One region of the Streptomyces sp. NPDC001604 genome, then DNA from elsewhere that is predicted to be linked to it. Evidence: riboswitches for the same ligand, from Rfam matches in the RefSeq annotation. Region 1 holds a riboswitch; each other region holds the start of a gene.
The links. Region 1 has a riboswitch for cyclic di-AMP ahead of ACFY1E_RS29410 (C40 family peptidase). Riboswitches for the same ligand answer to the same signal wherever they lie in the genome.
Positions count from the first base shown of each region.

Region 1 (9,496 bases):
ACCAGGACATCTCGCTCTACATCAACTCCCCCGGCGGCTCGTTCACCGCCATGTCGGCGATCTACGACACGATGCAGTACGTCGGCTGCGACGTGGAGACGATCTGCCTGGGGCAGGCCGGCTCGTCCGCCGCGGTGCTGCTCGGGGCGGGCACGCCCGGCAAGCGGTTCGCGCTGCCGGGCGCGCGCATGGTGATCCACCAGCCGCTCCTGGCCGAGCCCATCGAGGGACAGACCAGCGATCTGGCCATCCAGGCCGAGGAGTTGGGCCGGATGCGGGCCCGGCTGGAGCAGATGCTCGTACGGCACACGGGACGCAGCCCGGAGCAAGTCGCGGCGGACATCGAGCGGGACAAGATCCTGAACGCCCAAGAAGCCGTGGAGTACGGCCTGGTGGACCGGATCATCCCCAGCCGCAAGGCCACCCTCGCCCCGCCCACCGGGCGGTGAGCGGCCGGTGCTCCCACCCGAACTTCCGCCGCTGCCCGCCCTCACCCGCGCCGAGGGCGAGTTGATCGACCGTTACCTCGACGTGGTCGACCTGCTCGGCCGCATCAATCCGGCGCAGCCCGGCGACACGTATCGCGGGCTGCGGGCGGCGCAGGCGCTGGTGAGCAAGGCGGCCCTGCTGCGCGACGCCCTGGCGCTGATGCACCAGCGGGGCGAGACCGAACTGCACGCCCCGACACTGGGACGCGCCCTTCGGGTGCTCGACGGGGAGCGGCGCACCGCCCGGGTCACGGTGCCGCCGCAGTCCGAAAGTTGACGCACGTACAACCGGTCCGGACCTTCCGTCCTGTGGGCGCAACGTCCGGACCGGAGTTCAAACGGACCAAATGAGGTACCCCCATTCGGCGTAGTCGCGGCTCCTTTTTCGCGACCGTCAGGGTTGCGCAACGCGCCTGCCCCGAGGGCGGTTTCCGGTGCTCCGGTGCTGGTCCGAGCCTCCTCGGGGGCCTCAACGCTCCCTCGAACACAGGGGTGTCCACCCGAACGGGTGAGTGGTGAGTAACGACACAAACCCCCGGTTCCATTGGGATTTTCGGACTTGTATGGGTGAAGATCCCTGTCTGACGACAAGCCCCCGCCGCAGCGGCGGGGCGATCCGGGCGGACGCCGAGTCCTGCCGCCGCCCGGATGACCGGTCGACAGGAGTGGATCGGCAGGAGTGGAGGACCCAAGCAAGACGGGTCGCCGGAACGGTCACGCCATGACCGGGTCGAGCAGCCCTTGGGGTGAAGCCGCGTCAGCGGCCGGGCAACTTCGCCAGCCCGAATCCGACAGGTCATCCTTCACAGGCGGCTGACGAAGGGTTGCGCATGACTGCGCTCAATCGTGTCCCGTCGCTGATGGTCCGGGCCGGTACGGCCTCGGCCCTCACCATCGCCGCAGTGGGCGGCTCCATCGTGGTCCCGGGTGTCGCCTCCGACGCCTCGGCAGCCACCATGGCGACGAAGGCACTTCAGATCGCGGCTTCCAAAAAGGGTTCCCCGTACAAGTGGGGCGCCTCGGGACCGCGCCGGTTCGACTGCTCCGGGCTCACGCTGTACTCGTTCAAGAAGGCGGGCAAGACCCTGCCCCGTACGGCGGCCCAGCAGTACAACAAGACCAGGCACATCTCCGCGAAGAGCCGGAAGGCCGGAGACCTGGTGTTCTTCCACTCGGGCTCCAACGTCTACCACGTCGGCATCTACGCCGGGAAGGGGAAGATCTGGCACGCCCCGAAGACCGGGGACGTCGTAAAGCTGCAGAAGATCTGGACGTCCAGCGTCTGGTACGGCCGGGTCAGCTGACTCTCCCGCGGGGGCGACGGCAACCTGACACGCCGCCGCCCCCGCGGGGCATTACGCGGCACCAGAGCGCCCCGGCGCGGTTGCGCGGCACGGTTGAGCGACTACGGCTCCTGCTGCCCCGCTGCCGGCACCGGCTGGGCCGGTACGGTCCACGGGAGCTCGATGGTGACCGTCTTGCCGCCCTCACGGGTGGGGCGGACATGCAGTCGGCCACCGCATTCGGCGGCCAGCCAGCGGATGATCACCATGCCCCGGCCGTTGTCCTGCTGCACGGCGGCGGGCAGGCGCTTGGGGAAGCGGGGGTGGCTGTCGGTGACACCGATGCGGAGCTGCTCGTCACGGTGGAGTTCGATGTCCACCGTGAAGGTGGGTGACTGACCGAAGGTGTGCTGTACCGAGTTGGTGGCGAGTTCGGAGACGATGAGGCGGATGGTCTCGGCGGCCTCCGTGTCCGCAGGCAGTCCCCACTCGGCCAGCGTGGTGACCACGAAGCCGCGGGCCGCGGAGACCGAGGCGGGATCGCTCGGCAGAGTGACGGATGCTTCCAAATGGTCTGCCATGGCGCGGTCGTCCCTTTCCCACGGGACCGGAGTCCGACACGGAGCGGTTGGTTCGAGTACGGTCCCGGACTGGTGCTTCGTCGCCAGACTGCCATTACCGCGCCCGTCACGGGTGGCGATCCACCAAGATATGCATATATCTGTCGCTCAAAGCGGTGAACTCTGCGACGGGAGACCGTATTTGGGTGGCACGGAAGGAGTAAGGAGAAGCGCATGCAACACGGTCCCGCGGTGCGCCGCCGTAAGCTGGGCGCCGAACTGCGTGCGCTGCGCACGAGCGCGGGGCTCACCAGTGGTGAGGCCGCCCGGCTCGTCGGCTGGCACCAGTCGAAGGTGAGCCGGATCGAGACCGGCGCCAGCGGGGTGAAACCGGCCGATGTTCGGTTACTCCTGGACGCCTACGCCGTGTCGGACGCCCAACTCCGTGAATTGCTGCTGGTGTTGGCGGGCTCCGACGAGGGAGGCGGCCGGCATCACTGGTGGCACGCCTATCGTGGCGTACTGCCGCCGACCTACCGCGATTTCATCAGTCTGGAGTCCCAGGCGAGAGCGATGAGCACGCTGGAGACGTCTGTCGTACCCGGCCTTCTGCAGACGCCCGCTTACGCACGAGCGGTGACCCGGGCAGCGGTCGGCGGACTGGACGACGAACGGCTCGACGCCCTGGTCGAGGTGCGGCTGGCCAGGCAGGACGTGCTGCGTTCGGACCCGCCGCTGGAGCTGAGCGCGGTACTGGACGAGGCGGTACTACGCCGGGAGATCGGCGGACCCGACGTCATGGAGCAGCAGCTCGAACGGCTCCTGGAAGCGGCGCGGCTGCCTCAAGTGCGGCTTCAGGTACTGCCGTTCGCTGCCGGGGCGCACGTCGGTGTCACCGGACCTTTCGTAATCTTCTCATTTTCGAGCACTTCTGATCTGGACGTGGTTGTTCTCGACCACTTGACGAGTAGCCTCTACCTCGAACGGAAAGAAGACCTCCGGGCCTACACCGAGGCCTTCAACGCCCTTCAGTTCCACGCCCTTTCGCCCGAGGACTCGTTGGATTACATCGCCGGGATAGGTGACGGCGCGTAAGGAGGCACCATGTCAGCACTGCCTCGGAACGTACCTTCCAGTACCGATCTGCACGGCGTGCAGTGGCTGCGCAGCAGCTACAGCACGGGTGCGAACAACTGCGTCGAGACGGCTCGGCCGCACTGCGGCCCCTGGGCCGGGCTGCTCGCCGTGCGCGACTCCAAGGACCCGGCCGGGCCCGCCCTGCTCATCTCCCCCGAGAGCTGGACGGACTTCACGGCCACATTCAGGTCCTGATCAGTCCCGATCGGCCCTGACCAGTTCCGATCAGTTCCGCATCGTGCGGCACACGGCCGTGTCACGCCGACTCATGGTCGCGTCTCGCCGATCACTCGTACAGCGCGTTCGATCTGCGCCTCGGAGAGGTCCGCGCGCGCGGTCAGCCTGAGCCTTGAGATGCCGTCGGGCACGGAAGGAGGACGGAAGCAGCCCACGGCGAGGCCTGCCGTACGGCAGTCGGCCGCCCATTGCACGGCCCCCTCCGGGGACGGAGCCCGCACGGAGACCACCGCGGCGTCCGGGCGCACCGCCTCGTGACCCGCGGCGGTCAGGCGTGCGTGCAGTTCGGCGGCGACCGCACGCGCGCGTGCCGCACGCTCCGGCTCGCGGCGCAGCAGTCGCAGCGCCGCCAGGGCCGCGCCCGCCGCGGCGGGGGCGAGGCCCGTGTCGAAGATGAAGGTGCGGGCCGCGTTGACGAGGTGGTCGATGACCCGGGCGGGGCCGAGGACGACTCCGCCCTGGCTGCCGAGCGACTTGGACAGCGTGGCGGTCACGACCACGTCGTCGGCGCCCGCGAGGCCCGCCGCGTGCGGGGCGCCGCGGCCGCCGTCACCGAGGACGCCGAGGCCGTGCGCGTCGTCGACCAGCAGTCCCGCGCCGCGCTCCCGGCAGGCGGCGGCCAGTTCGGCCAGCGGGGCCGCGTCGCCGTCGACCGAGAAGACCGTGTCGGAGACGACGACCGCGCTCGCCGCGCTGTCCTCGTGGGTCTGCAGCGCCTTGCGCACCGCCTCCGGGTCGGCGTGCCCGACGACCTGGGTGGTGCCCCGGGCCAGCCGGCAGCCGTCGATGAGGGAGGCGTGGTTGCCCGCGTCGGAGACGATCAGCGAGCCGTGCGGGGCCAGTGCGGTGACCGCGGCGAGGTTGGCCGCGTAGCCGGAGGAGAAGACGAGTGCCGCCTCGAAGCCGCAGAAGCCGGCCAGCTCGTGCTCCAGTTCGGTGTGGAGTTCCGTCGTGCCGGTCACCAGTCGAGAGCCGGTCGAGCCGCCGCCCCAGGTCCGCGCGGCCACCGCCGCGCCCTCGGCGACGGCCGGATGGTGGGCCAGCCCGAGGTAGTCGTTGCTCGCGAGGTCCAGCAGCGGGGAGTCGGCCGGGCGCGGGCGCAGGGTCCGTACGAGTCCGGCGCGACGGCGCAGCCGCGCCTGTTCGTCGATCCAGCCGAACGCCATGGCTCCTCCGGGGCTTTTGTAGGCAGTGGACAGACACTAGCCGGACGAGCCGCACCCCATGGTGTGGCAATACACACACGACGAAGTGTCCCTGTTGTTCATTCTCTCCTTGGCCGGGAGCGCTTCCGTAAGACAGGATCGGCTTTCATGGACCTGCTGAACACGCTGGTGGACAAGGGGCTTCGGCGCGAGCTGCCGACCCGCGAGGAAGCTCTGGCCGTCCTCGCCACTTCCGACGACGACGTGCTCGATGTGGTGGCCGCGGCCGGAAAGGTGCGCCGGCACTGGTTCGGCCGACGGGTGAAACTCAACTACCTCGTCAACTTGAAGTCCGGACTGTGTCCGGAGGACTGCTCGTACTGCTCCCAGCGGCTCGGCTCCAAGGCCGACATCCTGAAGTACACCTGGATCAAGCCGGACGAGGCCTCGCAGGCCGCGGCAGCCGGTCTGGCGGGTGGCGCCAAGCGGGTGTGCCTGGTGGCGTCCGGGCGCGGGCCGACCGACCGGGACGTGGAGCGGGTCGCCGGCACCATCAAGGCGATCAAGGAGCAGAACGAGGGCGTCGAGGTGTGCGCCTGTCTCGGTCTGCTCTCCGACGGCCAGGCCGAGCGGCTGCGCGAGGCGGGCGCGGACGCCTACAACCACAACCTGAACACGTCCGAGGCGACGTACGGGGACATCACGACCACGCACACGTACGCCGACCGGGTGGACACCGTGACCAAGGCGCACGCGGCCGGTCTGTCCGCCTGCTCCGGTCTGATCGCGGGCATGGGTGAGAGCGACGAGGACCTGGTGGACGTGGTCTTCTCGCTGCGTGAGCTGGACCCGGACTCGGTGCCGGTGAACTTCCTGATCCCGATGGAGGGCACCCCGCTCGCCAAGGAGTGGCACCTCACCCCGCAGCGCTGTCTGCGGATCCTGGCGATGGTGCGGTTCGTGTGCCCGGACGTCGAGGTCCGCATCGCCGGCGGTCGCGAGGTCCACCTGCGGACCATGCAGCCCCTGGCGCTGAACCTGGCCAACTCGATCTTCCTCGGCGACTACCTCACCAGCGAGGGCCAGGCCGGCAAGGCCGACCTGGAGATGATCGCGGACGCCGGCTTCGAGGTGGAGGGCGCCGGCGAGGTGACGCTGCCGGAGCACCGGGTCACCTCGGGCGGCGGCTGTGGTTCGCACGCCGGGACCGGCTGCGGCTCCCACCAGGACGGCGGGTGCGGTTCGCACGCGGACGGCGGTGTCTGCGGTACGGCGGCGCCGGCGCCGTCGGCCGAGCCCCGCACCGACCTGGTCGCCATGCGCCACCGCGGTGTCGGCACGGATCTCGCGCCCAATGCCTGACCTGCCCGTGTCCGAGCTGCTGGAGCTCGACCGGCGGCATGTCTGGCATCCGTACGGGCCCATGCCCGGCCGGGTCGAACCGCTCGTCGTCGAGTCGGCGAGCGGGGTGCGGCTGCGGCTCGCGGACGGCTCGGGCGAGCTGGTCGACGGCATGTCGTCCTGGTGGTCGGCCATCCACGGCTACAACCACCCGGTGCTCAACGAGGCGGCGCGCGAGCAGCTCGGCCGGATGAGCCATGTGATGTTCGGCGGGCTCACCCACGAGCCTGCTGTCCGGCTCGCAAAGCACCTTGTCGACATGTCGCCCGAGGGTCTGGAGCATGTCTTCCTCACGGACTCCGGGTCGGTGTCGGTCGAGGTCGCGGCGAAGATGTGTCTGCAGTACTGGCGTTCGCTGGGCCGCCCCGGCAAACAGCGGCTGCTGACGTGGCGCGGCGGCTATCACGGCGACACCTGGCAGCCCATGTCGGTGTGCGACCCCGAGGGCGGGATGCACGAACTGTGGAGCGGGGTACTGCCGCGCCAGGTGTTCGTGGACGCGCCCCCGGCCGGGTACGAGGAGTCGTACGCGGAGCAACTGCGCTCGGCGATCGAGCGGCACGCCGGTGAACTGGCCGCGGTGATCGTCGAGCCGGTGGTGCAGGGCGCGGGCGGGATGCGCTTCCACTCCCCCGCATATCTGCGGGTGCTGCGGGAGGCGTGCGACGCGCATGACGTGCTGCTGGTGTTCGACGAGATCGCGACCGGGTTCGGCCGCACGGGCGCCCTGTTCGCGGCCGACCACGCGGCCGTGACGCCGGACGTCATGTGCGTGGGCAAGGCGCTGACCGGCGGCTATATGACGATGGCGGCGACCTTGTGCACATCCCGCGTGGCCGACGGCATCTCGCAGGGCGAGGTGCCGGTCCTGGCCCACGGCCCGACCTTCATGGGCAACCCCCTGGCCGCGTCCGTGGCCTGCGCCTCGATCGAGCTGCTGCTCGGCCAGGACTGGCTGGGCGAGGTCAAACGGATCGAGACGGGACTGCAGGAGGGGCTCGCACCGGCTCTCGACCTCCCGGGCGTGCAGGACGTACGCGTCCTCGGCGCCATCGGGGTCGTGCAGCTGGACCACTCCGTCGACATGAAGGCGGCGACGGACGCGGCCGTGCGCGAGGGCGTGTGGCTGCGGCCGTTCCGCGATCTGATCTACACGATGCCGCCGTACGTCACCGGGGACGCCGACGTGGCACGGATCGCGCGCGCGGTGTGCGCGGCGGCGCGAGAGGGATGACAACGGCATGACGATCCTGGTGATCACGGGCACCGGCACGGAGGTCGGCAAGACGGTCACGACCGCCGCGGTCGCCGCCTGCGCGCTCGCGGCCGGCCGGTCGGTGGCCGTGCTGAAGGCCGCGCAGACGGGCGTGGGGCCGGACGAGCCCGGGGACGCCGCCGAGGTCGCCCGCCTCGCGGGTGGCGTGACGGCGACCGAAATCGCCCGTTATCCCGAGCCGTTGGCGCCGGGGACGGCGGCCCGGCGGGCGGGGCTGCCCCCGGTGCGCCCGCAGGACGTCGCGGAGGCCGCCGCCAAGCTGGCCGCCGAGCACGACCTGGTGCTGGTCGAGGGGGCGGGCGGGCTGCTCGTCCGCTTCGACCCGGCGGGCGGGACGCTCGCGGACGCGGCGGAGCTGCTGAAGGCGCCGGTGCTGGTGGTGGCGTCGGCGGGCCTGGGGACGCTGAACACGACGGAGCTGACGGCACGTGAGCTCCGTTCCCGCCGGCTCGACCTGGCCGGAATCGTGATCGGCAGCTGGCCCGACTCCCCCGACCTCGCCTCCCGCTGCAACGTGGCGGACCTGCCGGACGTGGCCGACGCGCCACTCCTGGGCGCCCTGCCCGCCGGGGCGGGTTCACTGCCGGCCACCGACTTCCGCGCGAGTGCGACGAGTTGGCTGGCACCCCGACTGGATGGGGTCTGGGACACGGAGGCGTTCCGGCGACGGCAGGCACCGTAGGCGTTTTTCGCCCCCGCCGCCCCTACCCGTCCCGACCCGGGGGCCGGCCCCCGGACCCCCGCTCCTCAAACGCCGGAGGGGCTGAGTTTTTCAGCCCGTCCGGCGTTTGAGGACGAGGCCGTTCAGGCCGAAGCGGGGGTCTGGGGGCGGAGCCCCCAGGGGACGGGAATGGGAAGGGGCGGCGGGGGCGAGATCACGTTCTTGCCCCTGGGCGGACCGGTGCCCGCCGTCTGATCGCCGGTCGGCCGTCCGTGCGGTCGTCGGTCAGTGCGCGGATCAGTGCGTGGTCCGGGGAGAGCCGGCAGGCGGGGTCCGTGCGGGCGGCGTCGCCCGTGAGGGCGTACGCCTGGCAGCGGCAGCCGCCGTGGTCCTCCTCTCGGCGGGAACAGCTGCGGCAGGGGTCGGCCATCCAGTCGGTGCCGCGGTAGCGGCTGAAGGCCGGGGAATGGTCCCAGATCCAGGCCAGCGGATGGTCCCGGACGTTCGGCGGGTCCAGGTCCGGCAGCGAGGCCGCGGCCGGGCAGGGCAGGACGGTGCCGTCCGGGGCGACGGTGAGCGAGATGGCGCCCCAGCCGCCCATGCACGGCTTGGCCGCACCGTCGAAGTAGTCGGGGACGACCCAGACCAGCTCGGGGCCGTCCGGCGTGAGCCGCTCCCGCCACCGCTCGACGGCGTCCCGGGCCCGGGCCAGCTGCTCGCGCGTGGCGAGCAGGGCGGCGCGGTTGAGCAGGCCCCAGCCGTAGAACTGTGCGTTGGCCAGTTCGATGCGGTCCACGCCCCAGGACAGGCCCAGTTCGACGACGGCGTCGACGGCGTCGAGGTTCTCGTGGTGCAGGACGACGTTGAGGCCCAGGGGCAGGCCCGCGGCCCGTACGAGTGCGGCGGCCCGTTCCTTCTCGCCGAAGGAACGGCGTCCGGCGATCCGGTCCGAGACGCGCGGGTCGGCGTGCTGCACGGACAGCTGGACGCTGCGCAGCCCGGCCGCGGTGAGCGCGCCGAGCCGCTCCCCATCCAGGCCCACACCGCTGGTGACCAGCTGCGTGTAGATCCCGGCTGCCTCGGGCGCGGCGACGATCTGCTCCAGGTCCCGGCGCAGCAGCGGCTCACCGCCCGAGAGATGGGTGTGGACCACGCCGAACTCGCCCGCCTGGCGCATCACGTCCGCCCACTGCCCGGCGGTCAGCTCGCGTGAACGCCGGGTCAGCTCCAGCGGGTTGGAGCAGTACCCGCAGTGCAGCGGGCAGGCATGGGTGAGCTCGGCCAGCAGCGCCCAGGGCCGGGCGGGCG
Region 1 covers NZ_JBIAUY010000012.1:160,378-169,873, reverse strand. The annotation lists gene ACFY1E_RS29420 (ATP-dependent Clp protease proteolytic subunit) at 1-449, shown strand, start outside; gene ACFY1E_RS29415 (hypothetical protein) at 457-765, shown strand; cyclic di-AMP (ydaO/yuaA leader) riboswitch at 1,104-1,315, shown strand; gene ACFY1E_RS29410 (C40 family peptidase) at 1,319-1,792, shown strand; gene ACFY1E_RS29405 (ATP-binding protein) at 1,894-2,352, opposite strand; gene ACFY1E_RS29400 (helix-turn-helix domain-containing protein) at 2,566-3,426, shown strand; gene ACFY1E_RS29395 (DUF397 domain-containing protein) at 3,436-3,663, shown strand; gene ACFY1E_RS29390 (8-amino-7-oxononanoate synthase) at 3,735-4,871, opposite strand; gene bioB (biotin synthase BioB) at 5,019-6,212, shown strand; gene ACFY1E_RS29380 (adenosylmethionine--8-amino-7-oxononanoate transaminase) at 6,205-7,485, shown strand; gene bioD (dethiobiotin synthase) at 7,493-8,209, shown strand; gene pqqE (pyrroloquinoline quinone biosynthesis protein PqqE) at 8,403-9,496, opposite strand, start outside.

Region 2 (9,496 bases), on a different contig from region 1:
ACCCTGACCTTCGGCGGCCTGCTGCTGCTCGGCGGCCGCACCGGGGACATCCTCGGCAGGCGGCGCATGTTCGTCTTCGGGGTGCTGCTGTTCGCGCTGGCCTCCCTGCTGGGCGGGCTCGCCCAGAACTCCGGCCAGCTCCTCGCCGCACGCGCACTGCAGGGTGTCGGCGGCGCCATCGCGTCACCGACGGCCCTCGCCCTGATCAGCACGACCTTCCGCGAGGGTCCGGAACGCAACCGGGCTTTCGGGGTGTTCGCCGGGGTCTCGGCGGGCGGCGGTGCCATCGGGCTGCTCGCGGGCGGGGTCATCGTCGAGTGGCTGAACTGGCGCTGGGTGCTCTTCGTGAACGTCCCCATCGCGGTGCTCATCACCCTCGCCACGCCACGCTGGATCAAGGAGTCCGAACGCCACCCGGGCCACTTCGACCTCGCCGGCGCGCTGACGTCCACGCTGGGCATGGTGCTGCTGGTGTACGGCTTCATCAGAGCGGCGCAGGACGGCTGGCGGGACGCGCTCACGCTGGCCTCGTTCGGTGCGGCCGTCGTCGTCCTCACGGCCTTCATCCTGATCGAGCGGCGCTCCAGCCAGCCGATCACACCGCTGCACATGTTCGCCGACCGCAACCGCGCCGGCACCTACGGCATCATGCTCAGCCTCGCCGCCGCGATCTTCGGCATGTTCTTCTTCCTCACGCTCTTCGTGCAGAACGTGCTGGGCTTCAGCCCACTGGCCACCGGGTTCGCCTTCCTTCCGGTCAGTGCGGTCATCGCCTTCGGTGCCGGGCTGGCCTCGCGGTTCCTGCCCACCTTCGGCCCCAAGCCGTTCATGGTGGTGGGAGCGATCCTCGCGGCGGCCGGTCTGGCCTGGCTGACCCTGACCGACGTCCACTCCACCTATGCGGGCAGCATTCTCGGCCCGATCCTCGTCTTCAGCCTGGGCATGGGCATGGAGTTCGTCTCGCTCACCCTCATGGCACTCTCGAACGTCTCCGTCGAGGAGACCGGCGCGGCCTCCGGACTCCTCAACGCCACCCAGCAGGTGGGCGGTTCACTCGGCCTGTCCATCCTGGTCACCATGTTCGGCACCGCCAGCACCAACGAGGCCCACAAGCAGATCCCGCGCTTCCTGGCCCAGGCCACCCCGGCCGAACGCCTGCGCTTCAAGCACACCGGTCAGCTCCCGAGCCCCTGGTCCGACCACGTGCTCACGTCCGGCATCTCGGCGGCCTTCATCATGGCGGCGATCTTCACCGTCGTCGCCGCCCTGATCGCCCTGTTCGTCATCCAGGTCCGCCCCTCCGACCTGGAACGACTCAAGGGCGGGATGGGACCCGGCCCGGGCTGACGCTCCTCAGCCCGCCGAGACCGTCTGCCCGCCCCACTCCTCCGGCGCGATGTCCGCAAGGGTCTCCGAGAACGTCCACTGATGGCCCGCGAGGTCCTCGGCCGTGTACTGGCGTTCCCCGTACTCGAAGTCGGTCGGTTCCATCACGATGCGTGCGCCGTGTGCCCGGGCCTGCTCACAGTGCGCGCGGGCGTCTTCGACGCGCACCATGACGGAGTGCGTGACCTCGCCGGGGCGCGGGGGACGGCGGTCCCTGCGGGTGTCCCCGACGATCACGGCGCCGTCGCCGAACCCGAGTTGCGCGCGGTGGTCCTCGCCGATCCGTACCCGTTCCACGAACCCGAAGGCCGCACCGAGCCAGGCGACCGCCGCACGTACATCGGGGTAGATCAGGACGGGGATGACGGTCGAGGAGGGGATGGAACGGTTCGGCTTCATGGCCGACTCCCTGTCGTCGGGAACCCGTCGCCGGAACACCCGGCCTCGGAAAAGGAGAGGCGGGGCGTGCGCCGGTCGTGCCAGGCTAGCCGGTCGGTCCATGCCTGCGCCGTGCGTCCACGAGTCCCCATGGGAGTGTCGGTGACCGTATCTCGTCTGGCTCCGTTGCTCGAGCAGTTCGACTTCGCCTGCGGGCGTCTGGCCGCCCGGCTGACCGGGCCGGTGATGGACAGCGGCGACGGCTCGGACACCGAGGTCGGGCCCATGACCGATGAGGAGTACCTCTGGGAGCCGGTGGCGGACTGCTGGTCGGTGCGGCGACGGGTGGACGGCCCCGGGCCGCGGGCCACCCTGCTGGCCGGTTCCGCGGACGGAGACTGGGGGCGTGACGCGGCGTCCTGTCCGCACCCCTGGCCGCCGCCCTTCACCACCATCGCGTGGCGGCTGAGCCACCTCAGCGAGATGCTCACCCTCCGCGCCGACCACACGGCAGGCACCCACGGCCTCACCCGGGACGACTACCTCGTCAGCGGTAACGTGGCAGCGGCCGTCGCCGCCTTCGACGCCGGTGTCACGGCCTGGCGGGAGGCGCTGCTGAGCAGCGGCGACGCGGCGCTCGACAAGGTCGGCCACTGTACGTATCCGCACGGCAGCGACCCGGAAGAGCCCTTCGTCGACATCGTGTGGTGGGTCAACCAGGAAGTCCTGCACCACGGGGCCGAGATCGCCCTGCTGCGCGACCTGTACCGCGCGCGCCGGCCCTGACCGCGCCGCCACGGTTCACGGCGTGGGGATCAGCCCCAGCTGCTGGGCCCGCAGGACCGTGCTGATGCGGTCGCGGGTGCCGAGTTTGCGGTAGATCTTCTCGATGTGCTTGTGGACCGTGCGGTCCGAGATGCCGAGCCGCCGGCCGATCGCGGCCGCGGTCAGGGCGTCCGTGAGCAGGAGCAGGACGGTCATCTCCCGGGGGGTGAGAGGACAGTCCGCGGCCGTTTCGCCTGCGGAGTCCGGGGCGGCCGTCCGCTTCCATCGCTCCAGGAGCTGCCGTTGCTGCTCGACGGCCGCCAGCAGCGGCTGCAGCTGCCGGGCCACCCGGATGTGGTCCTCGGTGAAGTCCGTACCGGAGCGGTAGATCATGCAACCGGTGATCGGCGTCGTCGTCTGGGGCAGGGGTACGGCCAGGACGTGGTCCGCGTCCATGACGTCGCCGATCAGCCGCGCGGTCGGGCTCGTGGACCATGCGGCGCCTGCGGCCGCGCGTGCCGTGAGGGGAGTCCGGTCCGGCCCGCCCGCGTAGTGGTCCGCGAACGGGAAACCCGCCCGCAACAGGCCCAGGTCCTCCTCCCCGAGCCCGTCGAACTCGACGGCGACCTCGGCGGGCATGCCGACCGTGCCCTGGGCCTCGTTCCAGTCGTCGAGCTTGTAGATCAGGGTCTCGCCGCCGCACAGACCGGGCAGGGCGGACGCCAGCAGCGGCCACAACCGCTCCGGCTCACGCTCGTTGAGGGCGGCGACGGCCACCGACAGCATGCGTTCGTGGGCTCCGCCCGGCACCTGTGCCACGTTCTTCTCCGCTCGTCCGCCGCGTACGCAGTTGTACCCATACCGGCGACGCCGTCCACTGCTCCAGACTGCATGCGAGCAGCCTCGAACAACAACGACGTTCTCGCATTACCCCAGCACACCGGCGCCACGGCAGCCGCAGCGGGGGAGTCCCGGCGGGAAGGCCCGTCGTCCGCCCGGAGGGCGGGAGAGTGACGACAGGGCCTGGGGAGGACGCCCGGGAACCCCACGCCGTGGCGGGGCCGCCGGCGCGGGGGGCCGGCGGCCCCCCCCCCGCGCACACCCGCCCCGCCCGGGGGGGACGCCCCCCACCCCACATAGCCATGACGCCACCCGCGGCGGGGCGGCCCCCGTCCACTCGTCGCGGCTGCGCATCCCCGACTCCACGTACAGCCGGTGCAGCCGGTCGAGGGCGTCGTGATCCAGCTCCACGCCACTCGCCGCCCACATGGGTGTGATCGCCTGGGAGGGGAGCGGCGGCCAGCACACCGTACTTCGAGGTCTCCACCGTCCAGGCCGTGTTGGGGTCCAGCCGCAAAGGCTGATCGGAAAAGGCCTCCGCCAGCGCCCTGATCGCCGCGATCCCCTCCCCGGCGGGAAGACGCCTCCTTGAGCTGGAACGACCGGAACCCGTACCGCTGTTGCATCAACCGGGCCTGCTCGCGTGCCTGCATCACCGGACGCTGCGGAGCGCCTGTGGCGAGCAAGGAGGTGGCCGCCGACTTCCGTCGGCGGCCACCTCCTTGCTCATCGTGCGGTTGGTGTCACACGGGGCGTACGGCGATACGGACCGCGGCTTCGCCTGCGTAGTGGACCGGGTCCTCGCGGATGACAGCACCCGGGCCGGGCGCGTGAATCATCAGGCCGTTGCCGGTGTAGATGCCGACATGGCTGAAGTTGTCGTTGAAGAAGATCAGGTCTCCGGGGCGGCTCTCGGCCAGGGGAATCACCGTGCCGGCGCCCGCCTGCTCGTACGTGGTGCGGGGCAGGGTGACCCCGGCGGCCCGCCAGGCGGCCTGGGTCAGCCCGGCGTTGTCGTACGACTCCGGCCCGACCGCACCCCACAGGCACGGCCTGCCGATCTGTGCACGGGCGAAGTCGATCGCCCTGTCGGCCTTGGTGGCGGTGGGCGTGACGGCGGCGGGCACACCCGTGTCGAGGACGGACGGCTGCACGGTCCAACCCCCGGCCTGGGGTATGCGGGTGTCGAGCGCGGACGGCTGGGTGCGCCATTCCTCCACGGCGGGTACGCCCGTGTCCAGCACGGAAGGCTGCATAGGCCACTCCTGCGTCGCGGGTGCACCCGTGTCGAGCACGGAAGGCTGCATGCGCCACTGCTCCACCGCGGGTACGCCGGTGTCGAGGACGGACGGCTGCATCAGCTGTGCCCCGGCCGGCGGCAGGCCCGTGTCGAGGACCGTCGGCTGCTGCCGCCACGCTTCCTCGGCCGCCGGGCGGGTCTGTTGCGTCTGGTCCTGCCAGGGCAGCTGGGCCGGCACGGCCTCGACAGCCGGGCGTGGTGCGGAGGTCTGCCGGGCGGTGTACCGGTACAGCAGTTCGCTGGCCGCCGCGATCTTGCGCTGGTTCTGCTCCTTGGACCTGCGCAGGGAGGTCTGCCTGGACTCGGGTGCCGCCGCCGGCAGCGCGGGGGCGGCCTCCTGGCGGGGCTGCGGGACGGCGGGGAGCACGGCCGTGGGGCCGGCGGTCAGCTCGGCGACCGGACGGCGGGACTCCGCGGAGGGCAGCTCGGGCACGGACCGGGCGGTCGTCGCCGGCTCCGGGGCGGTACTGCGGCTGTCCGCCGGGCGCCGGGGCTCGGCCTGGCGAGCCGGCATACGGTCGGCCGGCAGCACAGCGGGAACCGTCGGGCCCAGGGACGCACGCGCTCCGTCGAACCACCGCCGGGACACCGAGTCGAGTGCCGGATCCGAGCGGCCGCGCTCGCGTGCCGGGGCGGCGGGCGGCCGCGCTCCCAGCAGCTGGGCCCGGGTGAAGTTGTAGTTGCCGGTGTCGGACTCGGCCTGGTCGTAGAGGCTGCTCACCCGCTGCCTGACGGCTTCGCGGCTGGGGCCCTCGTCACCGGTCGACGGCGCGGCGTCGGCGGTCTGCGAGAACAGGGCCACCGAGGTGAGGGCCGCGGTCGCGAGAGCGGAGTTGCGCATGCCGGGAAGGCCGAGACCTCCGGTGCGCGATGGTCGATCCGGCGCCATGGGAGCCGTACTCCTTCCGTACTCCGCCTACCGAGTTAGCTGTCGGGTTCGGGCGGTCGGTTCCGGAAGGCATGCCCTACGGCCCCTGCCCTGGCGGGCAGTTGGCCGATTCACCCCGTCGTTCGGTTGGGTCCCCGGTTCCGGCTGCCACGGGGGCGCACCGGATTCGGCGGAGGCCGCGCGTCCCGGCGGGGTTCGCCGGAGGAACTCGTGCGGCCTGAAGCAACGCTAGCCAACTTGTGCGGCTCGTGTGAAGGTTGGAGGCCGGAATGTCCGATACGCTTTTGTGACCTTCGTCGTGACGCACCGTCAGATCCGTGTGTTGTGCACACAGTGGATCCGGACGGCGACCGTCCGTCGCGAACGGGCCGCGTCAGGCCCGCGGGCCCTCGCTGCGAGCCTCACGCTCGGCGTTGCGCTTCTTGATGCGCGCCGTCTCCTTGCGGACCTCCGCCTGAGTGGCGCGCTCCTTCTGCAGCCACTCGGGCTGTTCCTGCTTCAGGGCCTCGATCTGCTCGGTGGTGAGCGCCTCGGTGATCCCGCCGCGGGCGAGACCCGCGATGGAGACACCCAGCTTCGCCGCGACCACCGGACGCGGGTGCGGGCCATTGGCGCGCAGCTCGCGCAGCCACTCGGGCGGCTCGGCCTGGAGCTGGTCGAGCTCGGCTCGTGAGACGACACCCCCCCGGAACTCGGCGGGGGTGGCCTCGAGGTACACACCCAGCTTCTTCGCCGCGGTCGCGGGCTTCATCGTCTGGGTGCTCTGGTGCGACTTCATGCCGTCCAGGGTATCGAGCATGTTCGAGCCCTCCGACCACGGCCGGTAGCCTGGCCTGGTGACAGGCTCGGAAGAATCCCAGGCGTTCCGGCTTGCGTACGTCCCGGGAGCGACGCCCGCCAAGTGGGTGCGGATCTGGAACGAGCGCCTGCCCGACATCCCGCTGAACCTCCTCGCCGTACCGGCTGCCGAGGCACCCGACGTGCTGCGCGCCGGCGGGGCCGACGCGGGACTCGTACGGCTGCCGGTCGACCGTGCGTTCTTCAGCGCGATCCCCCTCTACACCGAGACGACGGTCGTCGTCGTGCCCAAGGACCATGTGATCACGGCGGCGGACGAGGTGACCGTGGCGGACCTCGCGGAAGAGGTCCTCTTCCACCCCCTCGACGACGTCTTCGACTGGGACCGGCCGCCGGGTGAGCCCGCCTTCGAGCGCCCTGCCACCACCGAGGACGCCGTGGAACTCGTCGCGGCGGGCGTCGGCCTCCTGGTCGTCCCCCAGTCCCTGGCCCGTCTGTACCACCGCAAGGACCTCACGTACCGGCCGCTGGTGGACGGCCCCGAGTCGAGCGTCGCCCTGGCGTGGCCCGAGGAGGCCACCACCGACCTGGTCGAGGATTTCATCGGAATCGTCCGCGGTCGCACGGTCAACAGCTCCCGCGGCCGCAAGGCGGCGACACCGGAATCGAAGGGCAGGGCGGGCGATACGACCGGCGCCCGGCGCAAGTCCGCCGCGGCGAAGACGACCGGAAAAACGGCTGGGAAGTCGGCGGGGCGCAACCCGAGGGCCGGATCCGACGTCTCCAAGGGCGCCAAGCGAAGGAAGCCCCGCCGCCGGGCCTAGCCTCCCTCGGGGTGGCCTCGCCCCGTTCCGACCATCCGGTGGGGCGATGGACGGGAGGCGGGGGAGTTTTGCTGCGCAAGGGGGTGCGGTGCGCGGGCGGCGCCGCGGATCGGCTGCGAGCCCACGGACTGTGGGGCGATCCGGCCGACCGCGAGTACCGGCGGCCGCGCGGTGCGCTGTGGCGGGTGGCGGCGTTCGTCGTGCGCACGCTGCGGGGCGAGTGGCAGGGCATCGTCGTCGATCCGGTGCGGCAACTCAGACGCCGCGGGCTGCCCGCACTGTTCCTGGCGTTCCTGGCCGCCTTCGGCGTCATCTTCTTCCATGCGCTGGCGCAGCGGCCGACCGGTGCGGTGGTGGTGCGGCTGCTCGGCGGTGTCAAGGGCGACCTGCCGTTGTGGCTGGCCCTGCTGCGGACGCCGGTGTCACTGTACGTCCCGGCCCTGGATCTGCCCGTGTGGGCGGGGATCACGAGCCTGTTCCTCGCGTTCGCCCTCGCAGAGCTGATCCTGGGCCGGGCCAGAACGCTCTTCATCTCGTACGCGACCACCCTCGCCGGCACCCTCATGGTGCGGGTGATGATCGCGCTCGGCCCCGGCTGGGGCGGGCTGGGGCTGCCGCGCGGGGTCGGGCAGGTGCTGGACACCGGACCGTCCGCCGCCGTCGTGGGCCTCTTCACCTATCTCTCGATCGTCCAGCGTGCTCCGATCGTGTTCGCCCTCACCGGCGGGTCGATGGTGTGGGAGTCGATCGCCGTACCCAATCTGGCCGGCCGCGAGCATCTGATAGCGGTCGGCACGGCGATCGTCCTGGCCCTGTTCCACGAACGCGGCCGCAGGCGGGCGCCCGCCTGGCCCCTCCTTCCGGTACGCCGGGCGGAGTCGCCGGGGGCGGGCGCCGGGCGCCCGCGTCCGGACGATCACGTCGCGGTCGGCTGAGCGCGGTCGGCGCACGTCGGACGCAGGTGGAACTCCGCGTCCGCCCGGACGCTGCCCCTCTCGCGTCAGGCCACCGCGGGACGGTCCCCCGCAAGGTCAAGCATGTTCCCGGTCCCGTTCATTCATCCGCCCGCGGCGGCGTGTGTGCACCGTGAAGGGAGTGGTCCTGGCTTATCTTCGCCACGAATCCGACATCCGGAGTAAATATGAATAAAACGGATGAACTGGTTGGCGTGGTGGAAGAAGTGGCGCTCGTCGCGCCGGCCGGCCATCAGGGGCGCCGCGTCACCGGACGGCCCCTGCCCCTCGTCGTCCTCACCGCCGTCGCCGCGGTGGCGGTCCTCTCGCTCACCGGCGTCGGATGGCTGAGCCGCCCCGCCGTCGCGGCCTGGCGCACCGTCTGTCTGGCCATCACCGTCCAGGCACTGCCCTTCCTGCTGCTGGGCACGGTCCTGTCGGGGGCGATCAACGCGTTCGTACCGGCCGATCTGTTCACCCGGATCCTGCCCCGCCGACCCGCGCTCGCCGTCCCGGTGGCCGGCATGGCGGGGGTCGTCCTGCCGGGGTGCGAGTGCGCCTCGGTGCCGGTCGCGAACAGCCTGATCCGCCGCGGTGTCACCCCGTCCGCGGCCTTCGCCTTCCTTCTCTCCGCGCCCGCGATCAACCCGATCGTGCTCACCGCCACAGCCGTCGCCTTCCCGGGAAATCCCGCCATGGTCGCCGCCCGACTGCTGGCCTCCCTGGTGACCGCGGCCGCGATGGGCTGGCTGTGGCTCTGGCTGGGGCGCGAGGAGTGGTTGCGGCCGTCCGTCCGCCACACCGGCCACCGGTCAGGACACAGTCGCCTGCGGGAGTTCCGCCTCGGCTTCCAGCACGACTTCCTGCACGCCGGCGGCTTCCTGGTGCTGGGCGCGATGGCCGCGGCCACCTTCAACGTGGCCGTGCCGCGCTCGGTCCTCGACACCTTCTCCGGTTCCCCCTGGCTGTCTGTGCTCTTCCTGGCCGCGCTCGCCGTCCTCCTCGCCGTCTGCTCGGAAGCCGACGCGTTCGTCGCCGCCTCACTCACCGGCTTCTCGCCCACCGCCCGACTGGTGTTCATGGTGGTCGGCCCGATGGTCGACCTGAAGCTGATCGCCCTTCAGGCGGGCACCTTCGGCCGGTCCTTCGCCCTGCGCTTCTCGACCGCGACCACGGTGGTGGCCGTGGCCGCCGGGGTCCTGATCGGAGGAGCACTGCTGTGAAGCGCCACGCCCAGATCCTGCTGCTGGTCCTGACCGGCCTTGGCCTGCTGCACGCCTCCCTGTTCAGCGACCTGTGTCTGCGCTACGTCAAGGAAGGCCTGCGGCCCCTGCTGATCGCCTCCGGGGTGCTGCTCCTGCTG
Region 2 covers NZ_JBIAUY010000003.1:430,965-440,460, reverse strand. The annotation lists gene ACFY1E_RS11495 (MFS transporter) at 1-1,347, shown strand, start outside; gene ACFY1E_RS11490 (VOC family protein) at 1,354-1,785, opposite strand; gene ACFY1E_RS11485 (DinB family protein) at 1,927-2,550, shown strand; gene ACFY1E_RS11480 (response regulator transcription factor) at 2,566-3,315, opposite strand; partial or broken gene ACFY1E_RS11475 (enolase C-terminal domain-like protein) at 3,839-4,010, opposite strand; gene ACFY1E_RS11470 (NlpC/P60 family protein) at 4,113-5,510, opposite strand; cyclic di-AMP (ydaO/yuaA leader) riboswitch at 5,567-5,740, opposite strand; gene ACFY1E_RS11465 (DUF5997 family protein) at 5,932-6,336, opposite strand; gene ACFY1E_RS11460 (LysR family substrate-binding domain-containing protein) at 6,395-7,180, shown strand; gene ACFY1E_RS11455 (hypothetical protein) at 7,357-8,115, shown strand; gene ACFY1E_RS11450 (permease) at 8,322-9,356, shown strand; gene ACFY1E_RS11445 (TIGR03943 family putative permease subunit) at 9,353-9,496, shown strand, end outside.
Region 2: linked by a shared signal. The riboswitch ahead of ACFY1E_RS11470 (NlpC/P60 family protein) and the one ahead of ACFY1E_RS29410 (C40 family peptidase) in region 1 are both predicted to bind cyclic di-AMP.

Region 3 (9,496 bases), on a different contig from region 1:
GTTCTACAACCTCGCGATCACCGGGCTGTCCATCGCGGTGGCCTTCTTCGTCGGCACGATCGAACTGGTCGGCGTGCTGCACGACAAGCTCGGTCTGCGGGACGCCGTCACCGGCTGGATATCCGGGCTGGACCTGGACAACGTCGGCTACGTCATCGTCGGTCTGTTCGTGCTCGTCTGGGCCATGGCGCTGGCGTACTGGCGCCTTGCCAAGGTCGAGGAGCGCTGGAGCGCCCGCACCGCCGACACCGGCTGACGGCATCCGGCTCCCGCAGAAGCGCGCCCGAGCCGACGCCGACGACTACATCGACATGCCGTCCACTACATCGACATGCCGTCCACACCGCTCTACCCGTTCGGGGCGGGCCTCGGTCACACCACGTTCCGCTACGACCGGATCCGGCTGACCGACGACACCATCGGGACCGGCGCCACGACCCGGGTGCGTCGAACCGGGCACGTTCGAGATCAAGGTGGGGCGCTCCTCGACGGACATCCGCCGACGGGCGGTTCTCCGCGTCATCTGACGCCGTCCGCCGCGGCGCTTCCGGGTGAGATCACGTTTGGAGATCACGAAACCTGGCGCGCTGCCATCCGTTTTGGGGTATTTCGCACTAATCTCCCGTGGCAGCAAGGAGTTGATCTGTCACAGGTCGCATCCACTTCGCTCCACCGGAGATGACATGCACAAGCTTCGCAAGGCCGCCGTCCTGGTCGCCGCCCTCGGGAGTGTCGGGTTTCTGAGCGCCGGCGGCGCCCACGCCGACGGTGGCGTCGGCGTCCAGCAGAGCACCACCTGCAGGTCGCACGACCTGAACATCAGCGTCCTCGGTGAGGTCGGGCTCATCAACGGCCTGTTGGGCAACGCGCTCAACGGCGAGGGCAACACGGGGGCGCAGAGCACCTCCGAGGGCTCGGACATGGGCTGCAGCAACGCCTTCGGCAAGTAAGCCGTAGGCGGCTGCTGCCGGATGAACGGCCTGCCGGGCGGAGCGCCCGGCAGGCCGTGGCCGTTCGTCTCGGCCTGCCGGGCGGCGCTTCGTTACTTGGATGCCGGCGGAGTGACGTTCCCGAGGTTGAAGTCGCTCCCCGTCGTGAAGGAGGGGGCCGCGTCCGGGCTGCCGTGGCGCCCGCTGCGGCTGTCGTCGTCGTAGGCCACGGCGTTGGACTGCGAGTTGGCCACCGCGGTGACGCCCTCGTCGTCGTGGCCGTGGTCGTGGGCGGAGCTGACGCCGGCACCGAAGGCGGAGAGGCTCGCGATCGCCGCGGCTACGACGGCAACACGCTGAAACTTGCGCATGGTTAGACCCTTTCTTGCCCGGGCGCGACGCCCTGGCTTGGCTACGTATTGTGACAATATATGCACTGATAGTAGTCATTTGGGATCTTTGGGTTGTTTGCGCGCCGTGTCGTTTTTTCGTACGACCGTCAGCCGCGGCGCGGCCGCCCCACCACCGGTGCGGACATGGACAGGCCCCCCGGGTGACGGTCGAGGAGAAGGGCGTCCGGCAGGGTGCACCCTTGTACACAGACTGTGGGCACCAACTCGCCTCCGCCACAACATGTTGGGGTTGAAAATAGAGGCGGGAGGACGGACGAGCGGCTGTGGCGGACATCGTGGAGCCCGCCTGCGTGAGGATCCCGGTGCGGCGGGAGACGGTCGGCGTGGACGGAGGCGTCGGCGATCCGGAGGTGCGCCGCCAACTCACGGAGGTGTTGGGGTTGTTGGCGGCCCGGGCGGTCGGGGTCGCGTGAGGCAGCGGGCAGCCTGCGGCGCCTGTGGGCGTCGCGGTGGCTCTCCGTGGGCAGTGCGCCGGCGGTCGGCAGGGCTCGCAACCCGGTGCTGTCGGGTGCCGCCTACCCCATCCGTGTCGCCCCAGCGGCACGACTGCCCGCAGGCCGACCGGGCGGGCCCGTAGGCGCACTCGACGCTCGGGGCCGGCGTCCCGGGCCACGCCCTGCGGTCTGACCCGGCAGATCGCCCGCGCGCTGACCGACGCCGCCAAGTACAGCGGCTCGCCGCGGTCATCGGCCCGGCTCAGCCCGCGCTCAGCTCCGCCAGCGGCAGCGTGTGCTGGGTCTGGAGGACCTTCGCGCGCAGGTAGCGGACGTTGTGGGCGGTGGTGAAGACGCCCGTGGGGACGCGGTCCTGGACGTCGATGCCCAGGTTGCGGAGCTGGCCGGCCTTGTCGGGGTTGTTGGACAGCAGGTCCAGGCTGCCGATGCCGAGGGCGCCCAGCATCTGCGCGGCCGCCGTGTAGTCGCGGTCGTCCTCGGGCAGCCCCAGGGCCGCGTTCGCCTCGTACGTGTCGAGGCCCTGGTCCTGGAGGGCGTACGCGTCCAGCTTGTTGTAGAGGCCGATGCCGCGGCCTTCCTGGCGCAGGTAGAGCAGCACGCCGCCGCGGTCCGCGATCCGCTCGACCGCCTCGCGCAGCTGCGGACCGCAGTCGCAGCGGGCCGAGCCGAACACGTCACCGGTCAGGCACTCGGAATGCAGGCGGACCAGGGGCGTTGTACCGGGAGCAGGGTCGCCCAGGACGACGGCGACGTGCTCCTGGCCGTCGGTCAGGCCGTGGAAGGTGACCAGTTCGGCGTCGACGCTGTAGCCGTCCTGGAAGCGCAGCGGCACCCGGACGCGGGAGCGCGGGGTGGCGGCGGGGAAGTCGGGCATGCGGGTCTCCGGTGTCGTCCATATCTGCTTCAGTTTTGAAGCAGGTGCATGGTCGGGAACCCTACCTCATGTTTTAAATTTGAAGCAACAGCTTTTCGGGATGCTTCAGATTTCCGGGCGCCTCAGGAACACGGACCGGAGGAGCGGCGGCGCCAGGGGACCTCTTCCGGGGTGGGGCGCTCCTCATCCCGCTCCAGCGCCTGCGCCACTCCCGAGAAGATCTCCTCCATCTGCTCCACCTGCTGCGGGGTCAGCTGGTCGAAGAGCAGCGAACGCACGGTCTCCACATGGCCCGGCGCCGTCCGCTCCAGCACGGCCATCCCCTCGTCGGTGAGCATGGCGAAGCTGCTGCGCTTGTCCCACTGGCAGTCCTCGCGCCGGATCAGACCGTCCTTCTCCAGCCGGGTCACGGCGTACGTCAGCCGGCTGCGTGTGATCTTCGCCCGCTCGGCGAGATCGGTCATGCGCAGCCTGCCGTCCGGCGCCTCGGAGAGGTTGGCCAGGATGGAGTAGTACAGATGCGGCATGCCGGCGTCCTGCTGGAGCTGCCGGTCGATGGCGTCCTCCAGGAGGTGCGTCGCCGCGATGTACGCGCGCCAGGCGCGCTGCTCCTTCTCCGTGAGCCAGCGAGTCGTCATACGTCCAGTGTAGGTTTGTTTCAAACTTTAACCAAGACCGTCCGCCGCCGAGAGTGAGCGCGTCCGATGCCGTTCCCGTACGTCCTGCTGTCCGCCGCCGTCTCCCTCGACGGCTACCTCGACGACACCGGCCCCGAGCGCCTGCTGCTCTCCAGCCCGGCGGACTTCGACCGCGTGGACGAGGTCCGGGCCTCCGTCGACGCGATCCTCGTCGGCGCCGGCACCATCCGCGCCGACAACCCCCGCCTGCTGGTCAACTCGCCCGAACGCCGCGCCGCCCGGGTGGCTGCCGGACGGCCGGAGTACCCCCTCAAGGTCACCGTCAGCGGCTCCGGAGACCTGGACCCGGACGCCAATTTCTGGCACACGGGCGGTGAGAAGCTCGTCTTCACGACCGACAAGGGAGCCGAGCGCGCACGCGCCCTCGGCCTCGCCGCCGACGTCGTCCCGCTCGGCCCCGACCTCGACTGGCGCCGCCTCCTTGAACATCTGTACGAGGTGCGCGGTGTACGGCGCCTGATGGTCGAGGGCGGCGGCACGATCCACACCCAGCTCCTCCAGCAGGGCCTCGCCGACGAACTCCAGCTCGTCCTGGCCCCCCTCTTCGTGGGCGACCCGGACGCGCCCCGCCTCTTCGGCCCCGGCGCCTACCAGCCCGGACGTCTGCGCCTGACGGAAACCCGCCGGATCGAGGACGTCGTCCTCATGCGCTACGAGCCCACGGCCCCCGGCACCGGCCCGCTCCCCACCGCCGCCGACCACCACTGGCTGGCCCTCGCCTGCGACCTCGCGGCCGAGTGCCCGCCCTCGCGCACGGCCTTCAGCGTCGGCGCGGTGATCGTCGCCGCAGACGGCACGGAACTCGCCCGCGGCCACTCCCGCGAGGGCGACGACCCGGTCGTCCACGCCGAGGAGGCGGCCCTCGCCAAGCTCGATCCGGCCGACCCCCGGCTGGCGACGGCGACGGTCTACAGCAGCCTGGAACCCTGCGCCCACCGCTCCTCCCGCCCCAAGCCCTGCGCACGGCTGATCCTCGACGCGGGGGTACGGCGGGTGGTCACGGCCTGGCGCGAGCCGGACACCTTCGTGACGGGGGCGGACGGGAGCGGGTTGCTGGCGGGGCGGGGGGTCGAGGTCGTCGTACTGGAGGAGTACGCGGAGCGGGCAAAGGCGCCGAACGATCATTTGTTGCGGTGACTTGACGGAGTGACTTCGGTGGGGTGACTTGGCGGGTGGTCTTTCAGCGCCGGTCGGCATCTTTCAGCCCGTCCGGCGTTTGAGGACGAGGCCGTTCAGGCCGAAGGGGGATCTGGGGGCGCAGCCCCCAGCACCGCCGGCCACAACCACCCCGCACCGGCCAATCGGCCCAACAGATCCTGCGGCCGACTCCCCGAAGGGCCACGCTTCCAGTGACCGGCCGGAGGCGATCGCGGAGGTAGTGCCAGTGAGGTCAGTTCCCAGACGTGCGGCGGCAGTTCTCCTCGTCCTCCTGCTGACGGCGCTCGTCGCCTCCTGCGGCACCGACCCCGGCACCCGCACCATGGCGAGGGCACTGCCCCCGGGCGCACCGTTCACCCACCCCGGTGTCCTCGTCAGCCAGGCCCAGCTGGACGTCGTACGCAAGAACGTCATCGCGGGCAAGCAGCCCTGGCTGCAGGCGTTCCTCGACATGCGGGACAGCAAGTACGGCTCGTACAAGTACACGGCCCAGCCGACCGCGGTCGTCAACTGCCCCTGGGGCGGCAAGGGCGCGAAGGGCTGTCTGGAGGAGCGGCAGGACGCCATCGCCGCCTACACACAGGCCCTCCTGTACAGCGTCACCCGGCAGCACGAGCACGCGGTGAAGGCCCGGGAGATCATGGACGCCTGGTCGGCGCAGCTGAAGCGGCACACGGCACAGGACGCCCGGCTGCAGTCCTCCTGGGCCGGGTCGACCTGGGCGCGGGCCGCTGAGATCATCCGGTACGCACCGGGCGCCGGCTGGCCCGCCGACCGCGTACGGCGGTTCACGGCCATGCTGCGCACCGCCTACCTCCCCGAGGTCACCAGGGACCTGCCCGACTACAACGGCAACTGGGACCTTGCGATGACCGATGCAGCCATTGGGATCGCCGTCTTCACCGACGACCACAAGACCTTCGACGCCGCCGTCAAACGCTTCCGCGGCCTGGTGCCCGACTACTTCTATCTGCGCAAGGACGGCAAGATCCCGCTCACCCCGGCCGGCTCCGACGCCAACACCGTGCAGAAGCTGGAGACGTACTGGTTCAAGGAGACGAAGTTCGAGGACGGCATCGCACAGGAGACCTGCCGCAACTTCAAGCACGTCGGCTACTCCCTCGCCGCCACCGCGCACATCGCCGAGACCGCCTGGCACCAGGGCGTCGACCTGTACGGAGACGTCAAGGACCGGCTGAAAGCGGCCCTCGACTTCCACGCCCGCTACGAGATGGGGGCCAAACCCCCGCGGTGGCTGTGCGGCGGCAGGGTCGTCGGGAACATGGGCCCCGACCTGGAGGTCGCCCTCAACCACCTGGAGAACCGGCTCGGCACCCCCGTCCCGGCCGCCCACAAGCTGGCCGAGCAGACCCGCCCGGCCGGCACCGACGACCTCTTCGTCTCCTGGGAGACCCTCACCCACGCGGACAACCCGGCCGCCTGACCGAGGCCGCGCGGGCCCCGGGCTGCGTTTTTCCGGGGGACGGCCCCCGGACCCCCGGCAGAAAAGCGGGTCGGTCGGGACCATCCAGGCGGACAGTCCGGCCGCCTGACCGAGGCCGCGCGGACCGGAAAACGCAGGTGAACGAGGGTGGACGTTAACCCTGGCGCAGACAGCCCCGCGGATGGCGTATGCTGGTGACACACCGACGCGGGGTGGAGCAGCTCGGTAGCTCGCTGGGCTCATAACCCAGAGGTCGCAGGTTCAAATCCTGTCCCCGCTACTCAAGGCTCAGGGCCGGAGTCCAGTCACTGGACTCCGGCCCTGAGTGTTTCCCCCGTTCGGGTCATCCGGCTCGCCCCGCGCCGCCGCACCGGGAAACCTGGAGGGGTGGAGCAGGAGGGGCCGATCTCATACGCACGCACCTTCGTGCGGCTGCTCCCGGCGCTGCTGATCGTCGGCGGGACCTTCTACGACTACCTCACCCCGTCGCGGTTCACGGCGGGCCCCCTCTTCACGGCCGCACCCCTGGTCGCCGCCCCGCTCTACTCGCGCCGCGGCACGGTCCTCACCGGCCTCGCGACCGTCCTCGTCGTCACCGCGATCCACGCCCAGGTGGGCATCCTCCTCCAGGTGGAGGCGATCACCGAGCTGGCCACCGTCGCGACGGTCTCCGTCCTGGCCGTCCTCATCAACCTCCTCGTCCGCCGCGGACGCGAGGAACTCGCCTCGCAGCGCGAGATCGCCGAGGCCGCCCAGCGCGCCGTGCTGCCCGAACCCGCCGAGCGGATCGGAGGGTTCACGATCGCGGCACGGTACGAGGCCGCGCAGGCGGACGCATCCATCGGCGGCGACCTGTACGCCGTGCAGGACAGCCCGCACGGCGTACGGCTGGTCGTGGGCGACGTGCGAGGAAAGGGGATGGGGGCGGTGGCCGCCGTGGCGGTCGCCATCGGGGCGTTCCGGGAGGCCGCCGAGCAGGAGGCCACGCTGGAGGCGGTCGCGCAGCGGCTGGACCGGGCGCTGGCGCGCGAGGCGGCGCGGCGCGAGGGCATCGAGTTGTTCGAGGGGTTCACCACCGCCGTGCTCGCCGAACTCCCGCACGGCGAGGGCGTCGTCCGCATCGTCACGCGCGGCCACCCGCCCCCGCTGCTGCTGTGTCCCGACGGCGCCGTGCACACCCTGCACGCCTGCGAGCCCGCGCTGCCGCTCGGCATGGGTGACTTCGGGAGCCGGCCCGACCGCGCGGAGGAGACCGCGTTCCGCAGCGGGGCCACACTGCTGCTGTACACCGACGGGCTGTCCGAGGCGCGGGACGAGCACGGGCGGTTCTTCGAACCCGCGGACCGGCTCGTAGGCCGGGTCTTCCACGATCCCGCCGCGCTGCTCGCCACGCTCGCGCGGGAGGTGCGCAGATATGCCGGTGAGGCCATGGCGGACGACATGGCGCTGCTCGCCGTACGACGGCCCTGAGGGTCCTGAGGCGCGGTCAACTCGCCCGTTTTTTGCCGTTCATGCGCCGTCTGTCCAGGTCGGAAAGGTTAATGATCAAGCGGAACACCTTGGAAACGACGCCCCGGGTCTATTAACGTTCGATAACGCAGCGCGGTCGTCCCAGCCGTCACAAGAGGCGGCTCCGTGCGCACGCGCCGAATCCCGCAAGGGAACCGGGGAACCACCACCCTGGGGTGAATCGCGCCGACACCGCCGTGGCAACACGGCAGGTATACGCGCGTAGGAGACCTTCCTGCTCCGAACCCGTCAGCTAACCCGGTAGGCGAGAAGGAAGGAAAGGAGCACGCCCACGTGGCGTCCAACCCGCCTGCCCCGGCAGCCCCGTTCGTGCCGAGCACCGAACCCTTCGGCTTCGCCGGCCGACGCACCGACGAGGGCCCCTGGGAGGAGTGGAATCCCACCGAGGACTCCATCGCCCCGGTCCGCGGCCGGCACCGTGTCGCCAAGCAGCGCGGCGGGGGACTCGCCCGCAGCTCCACGGTCCTGGGCGTCGGCGTCATAGCCGCCGTCGGCGCGGGCGGCATGGCCAGCGCCAACACCGGCAAGCCGCCGGTGTCGATCTCCATGCCCGATCTCGCCTCCGTGAGCCATGTCTTCGGCGGCGGCTCCGACGCCCCCAAGGGCTCCGCGACCGCGCTCAGCGATGTCGCCACCACCTCCGCGGGCACCGCGCAGGGCGCCAAGGGCGCCGGTGAGGCGCTGCGCGACCGGATCATGGCGCAGGCCGAGTCGCAGCAGGTCCAGATCGACAGCAAGAGCCAGGCAGCCGTCGAGGCCGCCCTCGCGAAGCAGATCGACGACGCGGCCGCACAGGCCGAGAAGGACGCGGCCGCCAAGGCCCAGGCCGCCAAGGAGAAGGCGGAGGCGGCGGCCAAGAAGGCCGCCGAGGCCGCAAAGCTCGCCGAGCTGGCCAAGCAGTACACGCTTCCGGTCGTCTCCTACACGATCACCGGTACCTTCGGTCAGGCCGGCTCCATGTGGTCCTCCGGCTACCACACGGGCCTCGACTTCGCCGCCCCCACGGGCACGCTCATCAAGGCCATCCACTCCGGCACCATCACGCAGGCCGGCTGGGCTGGGGCGTACGGCTACCGCACGATCCTCACCCTCGACGACGGTACGGAGCTCTGGTTCTGCCACCAGTCGTCGATCAGCGTCAGCGTCGGCCAGAAGGTCAGCACGGGCGATGTCATCGGCCGCGTCGGCGCCACCGGCAACGTGACCGGCCCGCACTGCCACCTCGAGGTCCACCCCGGCGGCCAGGCCACGGGCATCGACCCGATGCCGTGGCTGCGCAGCAAGGGCCTCAACCCCTGACACCCGTACGTTCTCCGTCCGTACCCGGAGTGCCGTAGTCCCCTTGTTTACGGGATCTTTGCGCCCGCCGCGGAAGACCGGCCTCCGGGGCGGGCGTTGACGTAGGGCATGACTTCTCCTTCTCTGCGCAAGCTCGGTTCCTCCGGCCTCGAGGTCTTCCCGCTCTCCCTGGGCGGCAACGTCTTCGGCTGGACCGCCGACGAGGCCACCTCCTTCGCCGTGCTCGACGCCTATGCGGCCGCCGGCGGCAACTTCGTCGACACCGCCGACTCCTACTCGGCGTGGGTCGACGGCAACCAGGGCGGCGAGTCCGAGGCGATCATCGGAAAGTGGGTCAGGTCGCGCGGCAACCGCGACGACGTGGTCATCGCGACCAAGGTCAGCCAGCACCCCGACTTCCAGGGCCTGTCCGCGGCCAACATCAAGGCCGCCGCCGAGGCCTCCCTGCGCCGCCTCGACACCGACCACATCGACCTCTACTACACCCACTTCGACAAGCCCGAGGTGCCGGTCGAGGAGATCATCGGGGCGCTCGACGAGCTGGTGAAGGCGGGCAAGGTCCGGCACATCGCCGCGTCCAACATCTCGCCCGACCGGCTGCGGGCCTCCCTGGAGTTCTCCGACCGCGAGGGCCTGGCCAAGTACGTGGCCCTGCAGCCGCACTACAACCTGGTCTCGCGCGACACGTACGAGGGC
Region 3 covers NZ_JBIAUY010000002.1:887,685-897,180, forward strand. The annotation lists gene ACFY1E_RS09445 (HoxN/HupN/NixA family nickel/cobalt transporter) at 1-256, shown strand, start outside; gene ACFY1E_RS09450 (hypothetical protein) at 684-950, shown strand; gene ACFY1E_RS09455 (hypothetical protein) at 1,043-1,300, opposite strand; gene ACFY1E_RS09460 (hypothetical protein) at 1,606-1,755, shown strand; gene ribA (GTP cyclohydrolase II) at 2,039-2,671, opposite strand; gene ACFY1E_RS09470 (MarR family winged helix-turn-helix transcriptional regulator) at 2,794-3,309, opposite strand; gene ACFY1E_RS09475 (dihydrofolate reductase family protein) at 3,376-4,506, shown strand; gene ACFY1E_RS09480 (alginate lyase family protein) at 4,748-5,971, shown strand; tRNA gene ACFY1E_RS09485 (tRNA-Met) at 6,178-6,251, shown strand; gene ACFY1E_RS09490 (PP2C family protein-serine/threonine phosphatase) at 6,359-7,441, shown strand; cyclic di-AMP (ydaO/yuaA leader) riboswitch at 7,606-7,763, shown strand; gene ACFY1E_RS09495 (M23 family metallopeptidase) at 7,775-8,800, shown strand; gene ACFY1E_RS09500 (aldo/keto reductase) at 8,909-9,496, shown strand, end outside.
Region 3: linked by a shared signal. The riboswitch ahead of ACFY1E_RS09495 (M23 family metallopeptidase) and the one ahead of ACFY1E_RS29410 (C40 family peptidase) in region 1 are both predicted to bind cyclic di-AMP.